3 regions of the Streptomyces sp. C36 genome follow, and region 3 is predicted to be linked to each of the others. Evidence: riboswitches for the same ligand, from Rfam matches in the RefSeq annotation. Region 3 holds a riboswitch; each other region holds the start of a gene.

Evidence for each region. A riboswitch is a leader RNA that binds a small molecule or an ion and turns the genes downstream of it on or off. The one in region 3 is predicted to bind cyclic di-AMP.
Region 1: another riboswitch for cyclic di-AMP. It lies ahead of AB4K12_RS28675 (transglycosylase family protein); the one in region 3 lies ahead of AB4K12_RS01185 (C40 family peptidase).
Region 2: another riboswitch for cyclic di-AMP. It lies ahead of AB4K12_RS10085 (M23 family metallopeptidase); the one in region 3 lies ahead of AB4K12_RS01185 (C40 family peptidase).

The regions. Positions count from the first base shown of each region.
Region 1 is NZ_JBFQGI010000011.1:92,628-95,908, forward strand. It holds gene AB4K12_RS28670 (transglycosylase family protein) at 83-1,060, shown strand; cyclic di-AMP (ydaO/yuaA leader) riboswitch at 1,321-1,503, shown strand; gene AB4K12_RS28675 (transglycosylase family protein) at 1,508-2,239, shown strand; gene eno (phosphopyruvate hydratase) at 2,545-3,281, shown strand, end outside.
Region 2 is NZ_JBFQGI010000003.1:36,025-39,305, forward strand. It holds gene AB4K12_RS10080 (M16 family metallopeptidase) at 1-570, shown strand, start outside; cyclic di-AMP (ydaO/yuaA leader) riboswitch at 848-1,001, shown strand; gene AB4K12_RS10085 (M23 family metallopeptidase) at 1,014-1,799, shown strand; gene AB4K12_RS10090 (GntR family transcriptional regulator) at 2,023-2,742, shown strand; gene AB4K12_RS10095 (HPr family phosphocarrier protein) at 2,891-3,172, opposite strand.
Region 3 is NZ_JBFQGI010000001.1:275,520-278,800, reverse strand. It holds gene AB4K12_RS01200 (NAD-dependent epimerase/dehydratase family protein) at 1-253, shown strand, start outside; gene AB4K12_RS01195 (spherulation-specific family 4 protein) at 250-957, shown strand; gene AB4K12_RS01190 (endo alpha-1,4 polygalactosaminidase) at 1,086-1,844, shown strand; cyclic di-AMP (ydaO/yuaA leader) riboswitch at 2,095-2,267, shown strand; gene AB4K12_RS01185 (C40 family peptidase) at 2,271-2,744, shown strand; gene AB4K12_RS01180 (NADP-dependent oxidoreductase) at 2,816-3,281, opposite strand, start outside.

The sequences.
Region 1 (3,281 bases), on a different contig from region 3:
CACGAGAGGCCAGCACATGCGCTCAGGGTCCGGTAGACATCGCCGCCCCCGCCAGGTACCCGCCATCGTGGTCGCGGCGGGGGTGACGGGAGCGAGCATCGCCATGCCGCTGCTCGCCGCCTCCGGCGCCTCCGCGGCCGACACCGACACCTGGGACAAGGTCGCCCAGTGCGAGAGCGGCGGAACCTGGAGCGCCAACTCCGGCAACGGCTACTCCGGTGGGCTCCAGCTCACCCAGGAGATGTGGGAGCAGAACGGCGGCACCACCTACGCCCCGCGCCCCGACCTCGCCAGCCGCTCGCAGCAGATAGCCGTGGCCGAGCAGATCCTCAAGTCCAAGGGCCCCGACGCGTGGCCGAGCTGCGCCGTGAGCTCCGGCCTGCAGAAGGACGCCCCGGCGCCCGAGGTGAACCCCGGCAGCGGCGCCGACGGCACCACCCGGGCCCCCGCGCCGGAGCCCACGCGCGGGTCCGCGAAGGAGCGCCCGACGCCCTCCACGCCGGCGCACGAGTCCGGCAAGCCGTCCGACAAGCCCTCCGGCACCACCGAGCCCACGCCCGGCACGTCGCAGACGCCCGGCACGCCCACCCCGTCCGGCAGCCCCGGCACCGGCGAGGGCGGCAAGCACCGCAAGGACCCGTCCACGGAGCCCTCCGGCGGCACGGCGACCCCCTCGGGCACGCCCTCCGGCACGCCCTCGGAGACCCCGTCGCAGACGCCCGGGACCTCCCCGGCGCCCTCCGGCTCCCCGACGCCCGGCACCCCGTCCGACAGCGCCACCCCCGGCGCGGACGCGGGCACCGGGACGGGCGCCGGCAAGCACCGTGCCGAGCCGTCGCGTTCGGGCGACGAGGCCCAGCGCTCCTCGCGCGGCGACGCGCGGACGGACCCGGCGGGCCCGTCCGACTACACCGTGCGTCCGGGTGACAATCTGTCAGCCATCGCATCGGAGCACGCGGTCGACGGCGGATGGAAGACGATCTATCAGAAGAACCAAAAGGCGGTCGGATCCGATCCGGACCTCATCCAGCCCGGTCAGCGCCTCGACATCCGTAAGTAGCGGGCCGGTTCGGGCCGAATGTCCGTTCCAGTCGAAAGTGAGACATGGGTCTCGTCGCCCGACGCCCGGAGTGTCCCCGTCCGTTGCTCTTGTACCCGCTCCCACCTGCGAGAATGATCGTTCTCGGTAGGCCGTAACCAGCAACTGTGGCCGAAAAGTGGGGTTTGAACCTGTCGGCCGCCTGTGTTTAACGTCGTTTCCGCTCGCTACCGCGGGCACCTCGACCGCCACGCCGAATCCTGCCGGCGGTCGGGGGAGTCGTCGCGCAAGCGCCGTTGGCAGGAGCGGGGGAACCAGGTAGGGCGCCGGCACGCACCGACGGTCAACGACCGACGGGACGGGACGGCTTGGGGTGAAGCCCGGTGCGCGCGAGCGGACCGGGCCGGGCGAACTCACTAGCCCGAACCCGACAGCTCACCTCGTAGGCGTCGGTGAGGAAACCGACTTATGTCCAAGGGCAAGCACCGTCGTCCGTCCAAGGCCGTCCGCATCGTCACCCTCGCCGGTGTCACCGGCGCGGCTGTCGCCGCCCCTCTGATGGTCGCGACCTCCGCCAACGCCGCCCCTGTCCAGGCCTGGGACAGGGTCGCCCAGTGTGAGGCCGGGGGCAACTGGTCCATCAACACCCAAAACGGCTACTACGGCGGCCTGCAGTTCTCGAAGGAATCGTGGGACGCCGCAGGTGGCGGCAAGTACGCCGCGTACCCGCACCAGGCCACCAAGGCCCAGCAGATCCTCGTCGGCGAGCGCCTCCTCGCCCTGCAGGGTCCGGGCGCCTGGCCCAACTGTGGCGGTGGTCTGACCCGTGGCGGCCCGGCACCCGACGTCGACGGCGGCTCCTCGAAGCCCAAGCCGTCCAAGCCGTCGAAGTCCACCGGCGACCGCGACACCTCCACCAAGACCCACGCCGACCGCGGCGAGCGCCCCTCGGGCAAGCACGCCAAGCCGGGTTCGGGCACCGAGACGCCCGCGCAGAAGCAGACCCCGGGCAAGCACGCCAAGACCCCGACCTTCAAGAAGGGTGACGGCGAGTACGAGGTCAAGCAGGGCGACACCCTGGGCTCGATCGCCACGGCCAAGAAGGTCAAGGGCGGCTGGGCGAAGCTCTACGACCTCAACAAGAAGATCATCGACGACGCCGACGTCATCTACCCCGGGCAGATGCTGCACCTCAGCTGACCGCCGCCGGACCCCGTCCGGACGCCCGGACGGTCCCACCGCCAGGACGAGCCTTCCGCTCATCCGACGGACCGCCCCGCTCCGATGCGCCTACCCCCCGAGCCGCATCGGAGCGGGGCTCCGTCGTTCCCGCCTCCGGAACCCCGTGCCGGCCGTCCCCGTTGAGCGAACACACCGGCGATTCATCCGCTGATCTTGGCTTTTGTGCCAATTTTCGGTCCGCTGATCGATCCAAGGGCGGGCGCAGCCTCCGGCGCCCGTTAGGCTCGTGCTGCAGAACTCCAGCACACACGAAGGAGACCCTCGTGCCGTCCATCGACGTCGTCGTAGCTCGCGAGATCCTCGACTCGCGAGGCAACCCCACGGTCGAGGTCGAGGTCGGCCTCGACGACGGCTCCACGGGCCGTGCCGCCGTGCCGTCCGGCGCCTCCACCGGCGCCTTCGAGGCCATCGAGCTCCGTGACGGCGACCCCAAGCGCTACCTCGGCAAGGGTGTCGAGAAGGCCGTCCTGGCCGTCATCGAGCAGATCGGCCCGGAGCTCGTCGGCTACGACGCCACCGAGCAGCGCCTGATCGACCAGGCCATGTTCGACCTGGACGCCACCGATAACAAGGGCTCGCTCGGCGCCAACGCCATCCTGGGCGTCTCCCTGGCCGTCGCGCACGCCGCCTCCGAGGCGTCCGACCTCCCCCTCTTCCGCTACCTCGGCGGCCCGAACGCGCACCTGCTGCCCGTTCCGATGATGAACATCCTGAACGGCGGCTCGCACGCCGACTCCAACGTGGACATCCAGGAGTTCATGATCGCGCCGATCGGCGCGGAGTCCTTCTCCGAGGCCCTGCGCTGGGGCACCGAGGTCTACCACACCCTCAAGTCGGTCCTGAAGGCCAAGGGCCTGTCGACCGGCCTCGGCGACGAGGGCGGCTTCGCCCCGAACCTGGGCTCCAACCGCGAGGCCCTCGACCTCATCCTCGAGGCCATCAAGCAGGCCGGCTACACCCCCGGCCAGGACGTCGCGCTCGCCCTGGACGTGGCCGCCTC
Region 2 (3,281 bases), on a different contig from region 3:
GGTCCCGACCGGCACGACCGCGTCTGGCCCGCCCAGGTGCTCGGCACCTACTGCCTGGGCGGCACGCTGACCTCCCGCCTGGACCGCGTCCTGCGCGAGGAGAAGGGCTACACCTACGGCGTGCGCTCCTTCGGCCAGGTCCTGCGCTCCGCCCCCGACAGCACGGGCCTGTCGCTGCTGGCCATCAGCGGCTCCGTGGACACCCCCAACACCGGTCCGGCGCTCGAGGACCTCTGGGCGGTGCTGCGCACCCTCGCCGCCGAGGGCCTGACCGAGGCCGAGCGGGACGTGGCCGTGCAGAACCTGGTGGGCGTCGCCCCGCTGAAGTACGAGACGGCCGCCGCCGTCGCGGGCACCCTCGCCGACCAGGTCGAGCAGTATCTGCCGGACGACTTCCAGGCGCGGCTGTACGAACGCCTCGCCGACACCGGCACGGTGGAGGCCACGGCGGCCGTCGTGAACGCCTTCCCGGCCGACCGGCTCGTCACCGTCCTCGTCGGGGACGCCTCCGAGATCACCGAGCCCGTCAAGGCGCTGGGCCTCGGAGAGGTGACGGTCATCCCGGCCTGACCGGCCAGGACCGGCCAGGCCCAGCGGCCTTCGGCGGACGCTGACAGGGGCTCAACCCCCCTGTTCCGTCCGGCCGCTGAGCCGGACATTGCCGGACAAGTGAGGCGCGTGGGTCGAGTGAGACCCACGCGCCTCCTTTATGCCCGATTTCGCGCAGTGGTTGCATGTTGGTCGTGTGGCGTACGTCATAAAAGCCCGGATCTGTTTGCCGTTCGAATCTGACGCCGATTAGCGTCAGGGCGGCAGTCCGTCAGATCGGAGCCGCATCCGCGGTCCCGGGCAGCCATCGCCGAGTCCCCGAAGCACCAGCGAGGGGAGCCGGGGACCCACATGTCCCTGGGGTGAATCGGCCCCCTTTCACGAGGGAGCCGTAGGAGACCTTCCTGCTCCGAACCCGTCAGCTAACCCGGTAGGCGAGAGGGAAGGAAAGGATTCGCCCAGCCATGGGGAAGCACCGTCGTCCGAGCCGAGCCGCGCGCGTCAGCGCCAACGTCGCGGGCATAGCCACCCTCACTGCCGCCGGTGTGGTCGCCGGCGTCGCCGCCCCGGCCTTCGCCGCCTCCGACGACTCGCGTGGTCCCGAGGACACCGGGCTGACCCAGGCCGTCGTCATCAGTGACGTCATGGCCGACAACGTGGGCGCCCAGGCCGAGACCCAGCGCAGCGCCGCCGACGAGGCCGCCGCCCGCCTGCAGGCCGAGGAGACCGCCCAGAAGAAGGCCTCCGACGCCAAGGAGCGCCACGCGGAGGCCGAGCGCAAGATCAAGGAGGAGCGCGAGGCCAAGGAGCGTGCCGCGCGCGACGAGGAGCGCAAGCGCCTGGGCACCTATGTGAGCCCCCTCGACGGCTCCTACGTCTCCACCTCCTACAAGGCCTCCAGCGGCCTGTGGTCCTCCGGCAGCCACACCGGCATCGACCTCCACGCCGAGACCGGCACCTCGGTCCACGCGGTCGCCGCCGGCACCATCGTCGAGGCCGGCTGGGGCGGCGCGTACGGCAACAACGTCGTCATCAAGCACAACGACGGCACCTACACCCAGTACGCCCACCTGTCGTCGCTCGACGTCTCCGTCGGCCAGACGGTCACCCCGGGCCAGCAGATCGGCCTCTCGGGCGCCACGGGCAACGTCACCGGCCCGCACCTGCACTTCGAGGCCCGCACCGGCGCCGGCTACGGCTCCGACATCGACCCGATCGCCTACATGAGCGCGCACGGCGTCAGCCTGTAGGTCCCGCCGCCTTCGCGGCACCGCACTTCACGCAAGGCCCCGGCCCCCGGCCGGGGCCTTGTCGTCGTCCCGCCCACCGGCGTTGGCCAAAAAATATCCATGAATCCCCGGCGCCATCGGAAATCGCCGGGGATTGCCATAGAGTCGCTGAACGGGTGTCAATCGGCCGCGCATCGCGGGAGATTAAGTCGTAAGGCGGAGGTACAGCCATGCGGGGCCGTACGTGAACGGCGGTGGTGAAGCGGCGCAGGGGAGCCGCCGTATTTCCGCGCACGCCGTGTGCACGGCGATTCGCGACGACATCGTCTCCGGGGTTTTCCCGCCCGGCAGCCGGCTCATCGAGGAACTCCTCGCCCGCCGCTACGGCGTCTCCCGGGTGCCCGTGCGCGAGGCGCTGCGCACCCTCGCCTCCGAGGGCTTCGTCACCACCCGCCGGCACGCCGGGGCCTGCGTCGCCGAACCCACCGAGCAGGAGGCGGCGGACCTCCTCGACGTCCGCGCCCTGCTGGAGCCGCTGGGGGCCGCACGCGCCGCGCAGCGGCGCACCGAGGCCCATCTGAAGGTCCTGCGCGGCCTCGTCCGCCTGGGCCAGGAGCGGGCCCGCGCGGGCCGCACGGGCGAGCTGCGGCCGCTCGGCGACTGGTTCGACGAGACCCTGGCCCAGGCCTCCGGCAGCCCCAGCCTCGCCACGCTGCTCACCCAGCTGCGGCGCAAGATCGCCTGGGTCTACGTGGCCGAGCCGCCCGCGCGGCCCCTGGAGGCATGGGAGGCGTGCGGTGCGCTCGTGGACGCCGTGGCCCGCGGTGACGCCGAGCGGGCCCGGGCGCTCGCCGCGGCCCGCGCGGACCGTGGCGCCGGTGAATTCCGCTCGCGCCGTGCGCAGGTCGCCCAGCAGGTGCGCCCGCCGAAACAATCCGTAAACACCGCGATCGCCCGTTCTTAACAACCCGCCGCTATTCATGGAGAAATAGCGGCCGGGAATTCGTGGCGGTCCCCGGCCGCGCATACGACGACGGGGCCGCGGCGCCCTCGGGGCGGTCGCGGCCCCGTCGTGCACCCACCGTGCGGCGGCGGGACGGGATCCGGGTGGATCAGACGGTCTCCGGGAGCTCCTCGAGCCCCTCGCCGACCAGCCTGGCCAGACGGTCGAGCGCGGCCTCGGCGCCCTCGGCCTCCGTGGCGAGCACGATCTCCTCGCCACCCTGGGCGCCCAGGCCCAGCACGGCGAGCATGGAGGCGGCGTTGACGGGGTTGCCGCCCGCCTTCGCGATCGTCACGGGGACGCCGGCGGCGTTCGCCGCACGGACGAAGATCGACGCGGGGCGGGCGTGCAGGCCATCGGCCCAACCGACGTTTACGCGGCGCTCAACCATGGTGTTGCCCTTCAAGTCGGGAGAGGTTGTCTAGACCATTGTTGCATGGGGCGCGCGGTGCCCCGGCGCGCGCCCGGGGCAGGGCCGGGCGGCCCCGTGAGCTGGGGCC
Region 3 (3,281 bases):
CGCCAGTGGTACGGCCCGTCCGGTCCGCGACGTCGCCGAAGGGCTGCTGCGGGCCGCGGGCTTCGGCGGCCGCGTGGCGGACCGCGTCGACGAGGACGGCGACGGCTCGCCGCGCTCGGCGGCCGTGCCCTGGATCCGGGCGGACATCACGGCCGCGGGCCGTGCCCTCGGCTGGGCCCCGGCCCGCTCCCTCGAGGAGTCCCTCGCCGACCTGTGGGCCGGCGCCGGCACCGTCGCGGAGTCCCCACGGTGACCAGGAGCACGCGCCAGGCGCCGCCGGACGACGGGCAACGGCTGCTCGTACCGCTGTACGCCCATCCGGCGGCGCACCCCCGGGAGTGGGACGCGCTGCTGGAGGCGGCGCCCCGTCTGCACGCCGTCGTGCTCAACATGGCCGACGGCCCCGGCCGACGGCCCGACGCGGACTTCCGGGCCGCCGCCGGCCGGCTGCGCGCCGCGGGGGTTCCCCTGCTGGGCTACGTCGACACCGGCTACGGTCACCGCCCGGCCCGCGCGGTGGTGGCCGACGTCCACCGGCACCGCAGGTGGTACGGCGTGGACGGGGTCTTCCTCGACCAGGTCCCGGCGCACGCGGCGCCGCTGCCGCGCTACCGCCGCCTGGTGACGGCGGCCCGGGTGCTGGGCGCGCGGACGGCCGTGCTCAACCCGGGGACGCATCCCGACCCGGGCTACGCGGCGCTGGCCGATCTGCTGGTGACGTTCGAGGGCACGTGGGAGGAGTACCGGCGGGCCCGGGTGCCGCGGTGGACCGCCGACCACCCGCCGGCGCGCTTCTGCCACCTGGTCTACGGGGTGCCCGAGGACGCCGCGGCGCTGGTGGCCCGGACGGCCGGCGGGCGGGGCGCCGGGGTGCACTGCGCGGTGCCGGGGACGGGGGCCAACCCCTGGCGGAGCGCGCCCCTGACGGCGGCCGGGACGACGGGGGGTGCGCGGTGAGGGGGGCGCGGCGGGCCGGGGTGTTCGGGGTGGTGCTCCTCGTGCTCGCGGGGTGTTCGTCCTCGAGCCCCTCCGACGACGGGGACGACGGCGGCGGCGAGGCGCGGGAGCCGGTGCCCACGGACCGGATGACGCCCGGCGGCACGCCTGGCGGCACACCCGGCGGCACGCCGGCCCAGCCGTCCGGGCGGTGGCAGCCCAAGCCGGGCACCCGCTGGCAGTGGCAGCTCGGCGGGCGCGTGGACACCTCGGTGGACGCGCCCGTCTACGACATCGACGGCTTCGAGAACTCGGCGAAGACGGTGGCGGAGTTGCACGCCCGCGGCCGCAAGGTGATCTGTTACATCAACGCCGGGGCGTGGGAGAACTTCCGGTCCGACAAGGAGAAGTTCCCCGCGTCGGTGCTGGGCGCGAAGAACAAGGGCTGGGACGGCGAGAAGTGGCTGGACATCCGCCGTCTCGACGTACTGCGGCCGATCATGGCGGCCCGTATCGACATGTGCCGGCAGAAGGGATTCGACGCGGTCGAGCCGGACCTGACGGAGGGATTCCGTAATCGCACCGGATTTCCGCTGACGGCCGACCACCAGCTGGCGTTCAACCGGATGCTGGCCGAGCTGGCGCATGAGCGCGGGCTCGCCGTGGGGCTGAAGAACGACCTGGAGCAGATCCCCCAGCTGGTGCGCGACTTCGACTTCGCGGTGAACGAGCAGTGCGCTCAGTACGACGAGTGCGAGAAGCTGACGCCCTTCATCAAACGGAACAAAGCGGTCTTCCACGTCGAATACGAGCTCCCTCCGGGGGACTTCTGCGACACGGCCAAGCGGCTGGGGCTCAGTTCGATGAAGAAGAACCTGGACCTCGACGCATGGCGGCGCCCCTGCTGACGCCCCCGCCGGCACCCTCGCCGACACCCTCTGCGGAGTCATTCATTCCAATGCTTCGGAAACCAGTGGGGACAAGGGTTTACCGCCAGTTCGGCGGGGCTGGGAATACCACGGTTCCGGGTTTGCATCCGAAGTGAAGAAGTTCACAGATGACCGTTTGGGCACCGATTCCGAGCGATTGATGGTGCAGGATCTCTCACCGAACACAAGATCCCGTCACCGAGGCGGGCGACCCGGGCGGACGCCGAGTCCTGCCGCCGCACCGGGTGCGGAATCGAATTGATGGATCGGCAGGAGCGGGAGACCCAAGCGGTACGAACCACGAGGTCGGTGGTTCTAGGGGTGAAGCCACAACGGTGGCCGGGCAACTTCGCAGCCCGAACCCGACAGGTCATCTTTCGCAGGCGGATGTCGAAGGGCTTAGGCATGTCTGCGTTGCCTCGAATACCCGCGCTCGCCAAGCGGGCCGGTACCGCGTCCGCCCTCACCGTCGCCACCCTGGCGGCGACGGTGCTGGTACCGGGGCTCACCCCGGACGCGTCGGCCGCCACCGCCGGCGAGCAGGCTCTGAAGGTCGCGGCCTCCAAGAAGGGCTCCCCCTACCAGTGGGGCGCCACCGGACCGAACCGGTTCGACTGCTCGGGCCTGACGCTCTACTCGTTCAAGAAGGTCGGCAAGTCGCTCCCGCGCACCGCCGCCGACCAGTACAACAAGACCCGCCACATCTCCGGCGGCTCGCGCCAGACCGGCGACCTGGTGTTCTTCCACTCCGGCAGCAACGTCTACCACGTGGGTATCTACGCGGGTAACAACAAGATCTGGCACGCTCCCAAGCCCGGCACCTCCGTCCGGCTGGAGAAGATCTGGAGCAACAGCGTCTGGTACGGCCGCGTCAAGTAGCCGTCCGACGTCCAGGGCCCGGTACGCGGTTGCGCGTGCCGGGCCCTGCCTGTTCCACGCCCCGGACGCCCTCACGCCACCGCCAGCACGATCTTTCCCGTCAGATGGCCGTGCTCGCTGGCGCGGTGGGCCTCGGCCGCCTCGCTCAGGCGGTAGACGCGGTGGACGGGCAGCTGGAGGATGCCGGCCTCGTGCAGGGCCAGGGCGGCGGTGAGCGCCGGGCCGCCCCCGGAGGCGGGGCCGCCGGCGCTGAAGCGGGCGCCGGTGCGGCGGGCGCCCTCGGGGTCGGCGATGCTCACCACCCGCTCCGGGTCACCGGTCAGCTCGACCGAGATCCCCACGGCGTCGCCCTTGCCGACGGCGTCCAGAGCGGCGTCCACACCGCCCGGCGCGGCCTCGCGCACGCGCTCGGCGAGGCCCTCGCCGTAGGTCACCGGGATCGCGCCCAGCCCGCGCAGGTACTCGTGGTTGAACTCGCTCGCCGTGCCGATGACCCGGACGTCCCGGGCGCGGGCGAACTGCACCGCCAGCGTGCCC